DNA from 2 places in the Rhizobium sp. RAF36 genome. Region 1 is predicted to be linked to the other one. Evidence: predicted binding sites of a transcription regulator. Region 1 holds the regulator's gene; the other holds the start of a gene.
What was found. Region 1 encodes LexA, which represses DNA repair genes until DNA is damaged. Its sites were predicted from a motif close to TGTTCNNNNTGTGTTCNG; they were not measured.
Positions count from the first base shown of each region.

Region 2: AB4Z25_RS07175 (YifB family Mg chelatase-like AAA ATPase) is a predicted target of LexA. The motif match lies at 1,807-1,824, and genes of this name have one in related genera.

Region 1 covers NZ_JBFREC010000001.1:957,507-961,929, forward strand. Annotated here, with positions in the region: gene kdsA (3-deoxy-8-phosphooctulonate synthase) at 1-457, opposite strand, end outside; gene AB4Z25_RS04785 (VOC family protein) at 454-1,332, opposite strand; gene lexA (transcriptional repressor LexA) at 1,537-2,250, shown strand; gene AB4Z25_RS04795 (ComEC/Rec2 family competence protein) at 2,231-4,423, opposite strand, start outside.
Region 2 covers NZ_JBFREC010000002.1:250,469-254,891, reverse strand. Annotated here, with positions in the region: gene cysK (cysteine synthase A) at 1-14, shown strand, start outside; gene AB4Z25_RS07175 (YifB family Mg chelatase-like AAA ATPase) at 188-1,720, opposite strand; gene gshB (glutathione synthase) at 1,898-2,845, opposite strand; gene AB4Z25_RS07165 (cupin domain-containing protein) at 2,943-3,446, opposite strand; gene AB4Z25_RS07160 (sn-glycerol-3-phosphate ABC transporter ATP-binding protein UgpC) at 3,547-4,423, opposite strand, start outside.

The DNA of each region.
Region 1 (4,423 bases):
CCCAAGGCGCCAGGAACTGGCCCTTCTTGACGTTGACGATCCGGCCGGTCTTGGCTGCGGCAACGAGAAGATCGGTCTGGCGGCTGAGGAAGGCCGGTATCTGCAGGATGTCGGCGACGGAAGCCACCTGCTCGCACTGCTCTTCCGTGTGAATGTCGGTCAAAACAGGGAAGCCGAATTCCTTCTTCAGATCGGAGAAGACTTCGAGCGCCTTTTCAAGACCGATGCCGCGCTCGGCGGAAAGCGATGTGCGGTTCGCCTTGTCGAAAGACGACTTATAGACGAGGCCGATACCGAGCGACTTGCAGAGTTCGCTCAGAACACCGGCGACCATGAAAGCGTGGTCGCGGCTTTCCATCTGGCAGGGACCGGCAATCAGCGACAGCTTGCCCGTATTCGAAAATGTGACGCGGCCAGCACCCTCGCCGGCGACGACTTCTGCATTGGTGTTGCTCATTGGATCTCCTCGAAGGCAAAGATCGCGCCTTGTCCCGGCGCCGGCTTCACCAATAGACGATTGCTCATACTGACATGGGTGATCCCGTTAGCAGCCAAATGCGCCGCTGTCACGGCCAGATCACCGACCGAAAACACGATTGCGCGCGCCCTGAGGCCGTTATCGGTCCCAAGTGGCTCCGCATCGAAATAGGCCTCCATGCCCTCGTTCGAGAAGATGGAAAGTTTCCCGTTCGGTAATTCGAAGGATAGGCCGAGTGCCGCCTCCCTAGGCTCAGCTCCACCGCTGGCTGTCTCAAGAAATTCGGCGAAGGCCTGCGGATCCTCAGCGCTCAGGGCAATCTCGCTGATGCCGATGACGCCGTTTGCATGGGTTTCCAGTGCCTTGCGATCGGCCGGAAAGGCGTTGACCCGCTGGCAGGCGAAGAAGAAGACATCGGGCGCCCGGAGATCGGCGGCAAAGGCGAGCTTGAAGGCGCCCGTTGCCTGTGTTTCGTCGGGCATGACGATCGGCCGCGAGAATTCGACCATATCACCGCCGCTCAGCTGCGCGCCATCATAGGCAGCCTTGTCCGCATCGGCATCATCGGTGCCGAAGACGATGGCCGAAAAGCCGTCATCGCCGCAGCGGAAGCGGAAGGCCTGATCGCGGGCGACGAAGCTGTTGCCCTTCGCGACGGCCGCGTCGCACTCCGCCTGGTTGGCGACACCGAGCGGTTCGAGGTAGGTCCTGTCGGCAAGGAAGATGCAGGCATTCTCCGTTCCGAACGGATGACGGCCATCGGCCGCGACGGTGAAACCGAGACGGCCGAGTCGCTCGCGGGCAACATCTATATGGGTGACGGGCAGTACCAGATGATCGAGCGGATGCGTCATGGCGGTTCCCTCCGGTGAAGCCGGCAGAGATTTGCACGCCCTGCCTGGTAAAGCGCAAGCGTGGATCACCAATCCGGCAAATAAACTTTCAAAAACGACGAAAAATCATCGGAAGTTTTACCAATATTTAGGCACTTGCGGAACACATATGGAACATATAGTGTCCGTTCTGGCTTTGTTTCACGAATCTGGGGAAAGACTTCGATGCTGACGCGCAAACAACAGGAGCTTCTCCTCTTCATTCACGAGCGGATGAAGGAGTCCGGCGTACCGCCGTCCTTCGACGAAATGAAGGACGCGCTCGACCTGGCTTCCAAGTCGGGCATCCATCGCCTGATCACGGCTTTGGAAGAACGTGGCTTCATTCGCCGCCTACCGAACAGGGCGCGCGCACTCGAGGTCATCAAGCTTCCGGAAGCCTACAGCCCGAGCATCCAGCCGCGCCGCGGCTTCTCGCCGAGCGTCATCGAAGGCAGCCTCGGCAAGCCGCAGCCGGTCGCGCCGCCGAAGCCTGCGAACGAGGACAATCACACGTCGATCTCGGTGCCGGTCATGGGCCGGATCGCAGCCGGTGTGCCGATTTCGGCGATCCAGCAGAACACACACGACATCACTGTTCCCGCCGACATGCTCGGAAACGGTGAACATTATGCTCTTGAGGTCAAGGGCGACTCGATGATCGAGGCCGGCATCTTCGACGGCGATACGGTCATCATCCGCAACACCAATACCGCCAATGCCGGTGATATCGTCGTTGCTCTCGTCGATGACGAAGAGGCAACGCTGAAGCGCTTTCGCCGCAAGGGTGCATCCGTTGCGCTCGAAGCTGCCAACCCGGCTTACGAAACCCGTATTTTCGGACCGGACCGCGTCAAGGTTCAGGGCAAGCTCGTTGGCCTTATCCGCCGCTATCACTGAGCGTCTCGCTTTCACCAAAAGTGCCGCTGCGCCAATCGTAGGCGCGGTGGCGGATCCAGGGCCGGTCGAGACCCTCGAATGATGTGGTGATTTCGGCGATCCCATTGGGGAAACGAAGCTCGACAGCGCCTGTCTTTCGCAGTGTCTCCCCGGTGAAAAGCAGGGCGCCTGAGCGGCAGGTATCGAGGCGCAGGCGAACTGGTGTGACGACGATATCGGATATGTCGCAGGCTGGGCCAAGGAACGCCGCATTCTCGATCACGGTCAGGATCGAACCGTTGTCGAGCTTCGCCGTACACCAGGACTTTTTCACGCATGAGAAGCGCTCGCCCGTCGCACTGGCCTTGATCGCGTTCATGGTGTCGTTCTGCTGTGCCTCCGTCAGTTTCAGCCTTTCACCGCGCGGTGCGGTGGGAATATCCGGGAGCGCCGGGAACGCCGGTGACAAATGCTTATCGATCACCAGAGCGCGCCTCCATTGATCAAAGATGAAGCCCGGTGGCCGCTCGCGATTGGTGGCGAGGCCGTTGTCACTGACGATGCCCGCCATGCTCCCGTCCTCGGCAATCACGATTTTCGGCGGCGGAGGGCCTCCTAACATCGCGGCTGCTGTCGTCGATGCCACCAAGATCGCGGTGCCGAGATGGCGCATGCGGCTGCGCAGCAAAGTCAGCAGCAGGAAACCTGTCACCGCCGCGGGAAAGTACCAAAACGCCAGGCGCCCGACGCCGATATCGCCGCCCCATGAGGCAACCGTCCTGGCAATGGCGATCACCAGATCGAGCCCGAAACCCGTCACTTGCCACGCCCATACATCGAGGCCGAAGGGCATCAACAGCATGGCAATGAGGCCGAACGGCATGATGATGAAGGAGATAATCGGCATTGCGGCGAGATTGGCTGGCAGGCCATAGGCCGTCAGCCGGTGGAAGTGCTCGACCGAGAACAATGCAGTCGAGAAGCCGCCGATGACGGAGGTCAGCAGGATGCCGCCGAAGAACGCGGCGGCGGAAGACAGCATCCTGACGGCGCGAAACTTTGCGAAGGGCCGGTCGCGCACCGGCCTCTCCTTCCAGAGCGCATAGCCCGCGACGAGGGCCAGTGTCGCGGCGAAGGACATCTGGAAGCTTGGCCCCATGATCTCCGAGGGTGAGAGGACAATGATCACCAGCGCCGATAGGGTTACGTTGCGCAGACTGATCGACGGCCGGTCGAAGAAGACCGCCGCCAGCATGATCGCCATCATGATGAAGGCGCGCTCGGCGGAGACTGCGAAGCCCGAGATCAGGAAATAGGCGGTGACGGCGGCAAGCGCACCGGCTGCGGCGATCTTCTTGACGGGATAGGCCTGGACGACAGCCGGAAGCAGGCTGAGCACGGTGCGGAAGCCGACGAAGAAGATGCCTGCCGACAGCGCCATGTTGAGACCGGAAATGGCAATGATATGCGCAAGGCCCGATTGGCGCAGCGCCTCGGTCGTCTCGCTCGAAATGGCGCGGCGCTCGTCCGTGACCAGAGCGGCGGCAAAAGCGCCGGTGTCGCCAGGCAGGATGCCTCTAATACGGTCGCCGATGCCGCTTCTCAAGCGGTAGAGCCATTCAAGCGCGCGATCCTGCATCGATGCGGACCCGGGTTCGTCCGCCGGAACCACGGCAGGGGCACCATAAAAGAAACCGTTGCCACCGACGCCGTCGAAATAGGCACCGAACGAAAAGTCGTTGAGGCCGGGAAGAGCGGGCCCTGAGGGCGGCGTCAGCCTTGCCCTGCCCTTCAGCCAAGTCCCGGTTTCGAACTCCGCTTTCTGGCCGCGCGCAATCACGGTCACCTGCTCTGGCAGCCGCTTCAGCGCCGGGTTCTCCGTCGCCTTGAGCGCCAACAGATACCGCCAGCCGCCGCGGCCATCGCTTTCCCGCCGCTCTACGCGGCCTGTCAGCGTCGTCGTTACCGCCGAATCGAGAACGACAGTACCGGCTCTCCAGGTCTCGAATTGTGCGGCGAGGATGCCAACAGCGATCAACGTCATGGAGGCCACGCAGATCCGGCTCCACTCCCGGCCGCGATCGGTCACGGCGAGCAGCAGAAGCAGCACGACCGCGCATGAAAGCGGCACAGCCGGTGAAATGTCTGCGCCGCAGGCAAACCAGAGAACGGAGCCCAGTCCGAGCGCCACCGG
Region 2 (4,423 bases), on a different contig from region 1:
GGCTCGGGAGCTGATCAGCGAATAGCGAATAGCGAATAGCGAATAGCGAATAGCGAATAGCGAATAGCGAATAGCGAATAGCGAATAGCGAATAGCGAATAGCGAATAGCGAATAGCGAATAGCGAAGCTTGCTCGGCCCTGAGTGCTAAGCAAGCTTTTCTTTTTCTATTCGCTATTCGCTTCCCTTCATGCTGCAGCCGTCAGCCGCTCGCCCGCGATCCGATAGGAGATCGCTTCAGCCAGATGGATACGACCAACCGTTGTCTTTCCATCGAGATCGGCGAGCGTACGCGCGACTTTCAGAACGCGATGATAGCCGCGGGCGGAGAAGCGCATCTTCTCCGCCGCATCCCGCAACAGCTGCAAGCCGCCGGCATCCGGTTCGGCGTATTTCTCGATGAGCGCCGTCGAGCAGCGCGCGTTGGTGACGATGCCGCCGAGGCCTGCAGCGATGAACCGGTCGGCCTGCAAGTCTCGCGCGCGCGCGACGCGGGCGGCCACCGTGCTGCTCGCCTCGGCTGGCATCGGCCGGATCAGGTCGGTCGCGGCCACGGCCGGTACGTCGATGCGGATATCGATGCGATCCATCAGCGGGCCGGAGATCCGCCCCTGATAGTCGGACTGGCAGCGAGGGCCACGGGCGCAGCTGTGGCCGGGCTCTCCGGCCATGCCGCAGCGGCAGGGGTTCATGGCGGCGACCAGCTGGATACTGGCCGGATAGGAGACCCGGTGATTGGCGCGGGCGATGATGCATTCGCCGGTTTCCAGCGGCTGACGCAATGCATCGAGCGCCTGCGGCGAGAATTCCGGAAACTCATCGAGAAAGAGGACGCCGTGATGGGCAAGCGACGCCTCACCGGGCCTCGCCCGCAGACCGCCGCCGACCATGGCGGCCATGGTCGCCGAGTGGTGCGGGGTACGGAATGGACGGCGATCGGAAAGCTTGCCGCCGGAGAGCTGCCCGGCGATCGAGTGAATCATCGAGACCTCGAGTAGCTCGGCAGCCGAAAGCGGCGGCAGGATCGATGGCAGCCGCGCTGCGAGCATTGATTTGCCCGAGCCGGGAGGCCCAACCATCAGCAAATTATGATTTCCGGCAGCGGCGACCTCGAGCGCGCGCTTGGCGCTTTCCTGACCCTTGATATCGGCGAGATCGGGCAGGTTGGCAGCGTTGGCGCGGATCGACGGCTCGGGGCGCGACAGAACCTGCGTGCCGCGGAAATGATTGGCGAGAGCGATCAGGCTTCTCGGTGCCAGTATATCAAGGCCGGTCCCGGCCCAGGCCGCTTCCGGGCCGCTGTCGGCCGGGCAGATCAGGCCCTTACCAAGACCGTTGGCACCGATCGCCGCCGGAAGCGCGCCGGCAACCGGGGCTATCGTGCCATCCAGATTGAGCTCGCCGAGCACGACATAATCCGCAAGCGCATCGCCGGGAATGGCGCCGAGCGCCGCCATTAGGCCGAGCGCGATCGGCAGATCGAAATGCGAGCCTTCCTTCGGAAGATCGGCAGGTGCCAGATTGACGGTGACCCGCTTGGCCGGAAGCGCCAGCCCCGACGCATGAAGGGCGGCCTGAACCCGCTCGCGGCTTTCCGCTACGGCCTTGTCGGGAAGACCGACGATCTGCATGCCGACCTTGCCCGGAGCGACCATCACCTGGACTTCGACCGGCACACCTTCAATGCCCTGAAATGCAACCGTACTGACGCGCGCGACCATGCCCCTGCCCCCGCAACCAACTACATCGCGTTTTACGACCCATCATGGCCGCCAATTGCAATCTGGCATGGAAAACAGAATAAAACAAGAACAATAAACGAACAGATTCCCGCACCCGCTGCGTTCAGGTTGCAGCGGGTTGTATTGGCTCATCAAAATGAGAACAAAACACCCGTTTTAGGTACGCTTGCGCTCGATGGCATCCCAGAGAAGGCTGGCAATATCGGCGCCGCCGAACTTCGCGACTTCGCGTAAGCCGGTCGGAGAGGTGACGTTGATCTCCGTCATGTATTCGCCGATGACGTCGATGCCGACCAGCAAGAAGCCGCGCTCCTTCAGAGCCGGGCCGATGCGCTTGCAGATTTCCTTCTCGCGCGCGGTCAGCTCGGTCGCCTCGGCGCGGCCGCCGACATGCATGTTGGAGCGGCTGTCATGCTCGGCCGGAACGCGGTTGATGGCACCGACAGGCTCGCCGTCGACGAGGATGATCCGCTTGTCGCCCTTGCGCACGTCAGGCAGATATTGCTGGGCGATGAAGGGTTCACGGAACAGCTGGCCAAACATTTCGAGCAGCGAGGAAAGGTTGCGGTCGTCCTTGGTCGAATGGAAGACACCGGCGCCGCCATTGCCATAGAGCGGCTTGAGGATGATGTCGCCCATCTCATCGCGGAAGCGGCGGATTTCGGCGGCATCCTTGGTGATCAGCGTCTTCGGCATCAGATCAGCGAACTCGGTGACGAAGATCTTTTCCGGCGAATTGCGCACCCAGACCGGATCGTTGACGACGAGCGTCTTCGGGTGGATGCGCTCGAGCAGATGCGTCGAGGTGATGTAGGCCATGTCAAAGGGCGGATCCTGACGCAGCAGGACGACATCCATGGTCGCGAGATCGATGCGCTCGGGCGCGCCGAGCTCGAAATGGTCGCCCTTGACGTCGCGCAGCACCATAGGCTCGACCGAGGCGAAGACCTGGCCGTCGCGGAAACTCAGCCGATCCGGCGTGTAGTGAAAGAGCTTGTAGCCCCGGGTCTGCGCCTCAAGGCTCATGGCGAAGGTGGAATCGCCTGCGATGTTGATACCCGAAACATGGTCCATCTGGACCGCTACGTTCTTGATCTTGGCCATTTCCGTCCCTCACTGAATGCCGGACAGATGTAGGTCGCAAGACGGCTGAACGCAACGGCCAATCAAGGGCTTCCCGGCACCTCTATCAATGATTTTTTCAGGCGGCGAGTCCTTGCTGGCCGCCGTTGCGCAGCATGTTGCGGAGACGGTAGGCAATCGCGACAGGCGCCGGAAACGGCTTGCGCAGGAAGGCAACCTTGCGAACGTAGTTGTCGACCCGCCAGCTGGCCCAGGTGCCGCCGGCAAAGAAGGCGACGTCGCCGGCGCGGAGTGTGCGCTCGGTGCCATCTTCGGCGGTGATATGGACCTCTCCTTCGATGATCATCACGGTCTCGTCCCAGCCGAAGAACCAGCGGAACTCGCCTGCCGTACAATCCCATATCGCCGTCAGCGAGGCTTCGTCATGGCCGCGTGAATGCTCGGCGGTGCGGGCCTGCGGGTCACCACTGACCACCCAGTCCGGGTTGATCGGCGTCGATTTCATCGGCAGATGATCGCTCGAATGCGCGATGAAGGATTTGCCGCGCGACATCGCCACGGCATATGGCACCGTGCGCGCAGCCATTGCAACCGCACTTGCAAGCATCAGCTTCCAGGCCATGAAACACCCCGTTTGCTACCCCAATGTTCGCGGAATAACAGACAAGTCGTAAGAGAGGCGTTCAAGCAGCCGCTAAAATTTTAACGGATCCTGACGAAGCCTACTGGACTGGCTCGGCGGCGACAGGCGCGCTTGTGCTGGCCGCGACGCCGGCACCGATCCGCTTGCCGCTATCGGCTGCGAAGAAGTGCAGCTTTTCGGGAGCGATGACGAAGCGCATTTCACTGGCGATCGGCGTTTCCGGCGAGACGACAGCAGTCAGCTGCTGATCGCCGAGCATTCCGTGGACGAGGCGCTGCGAGCCCAATTCCTCGACATATTCAACGGCGAGCGGCATCGCATATTCATCTGCCCGCGCGAGACGCAGGTCCTCGGCGCGCATGCCGATGGTAACGGGACCGGAGGCCGGAGCGTTGCCTGCGAGGTCGATCAGGCTAGGGCCGATCGCCAGCTTGTCGCCATGCAGTTCGGCCTTCAGGAGGTTCATGGCCGGTGAGCCGATGAAGCTGGCGACGAAGGTGGAGGCCGGGGTGTGGTAGACGTCGAGCGGCGCGCCGATCTGTTCGATCTCGCCGCCATTCAGGACGACGAGGCGGTCCGCCAGCGTCATCGCTTCCAGCTGGTCGTGGGTGACATAGATCGAGGTGGTGCCGAGGCGGCGCTGCAGACGCTTGATCTCGCCGCGCATCGAGACGCGCAGCTTGGCATCGAGGTTTGACAGCGGCTCGTCGAAGAGGAAGACGGCAGGCTTGCGAACGATGGCGCGGCCCATGGCGACGCGCTGGCGCTGACCGCCCGAGAGAGCCTTCGGCTTGCGCTCCAGATATTGCTCGATCTGCAGCATGCGGGCGGCTTCGGCCACGCGGGCGTCGATCTCCGCCCGAGGCGTCTTGCGGTTCTTCAGACCGTATTCGAGGTTCTGGCGGACGGACATATGCGGGTAAAGCGCATAGTTCTGAAATACCATAGCGATGTCG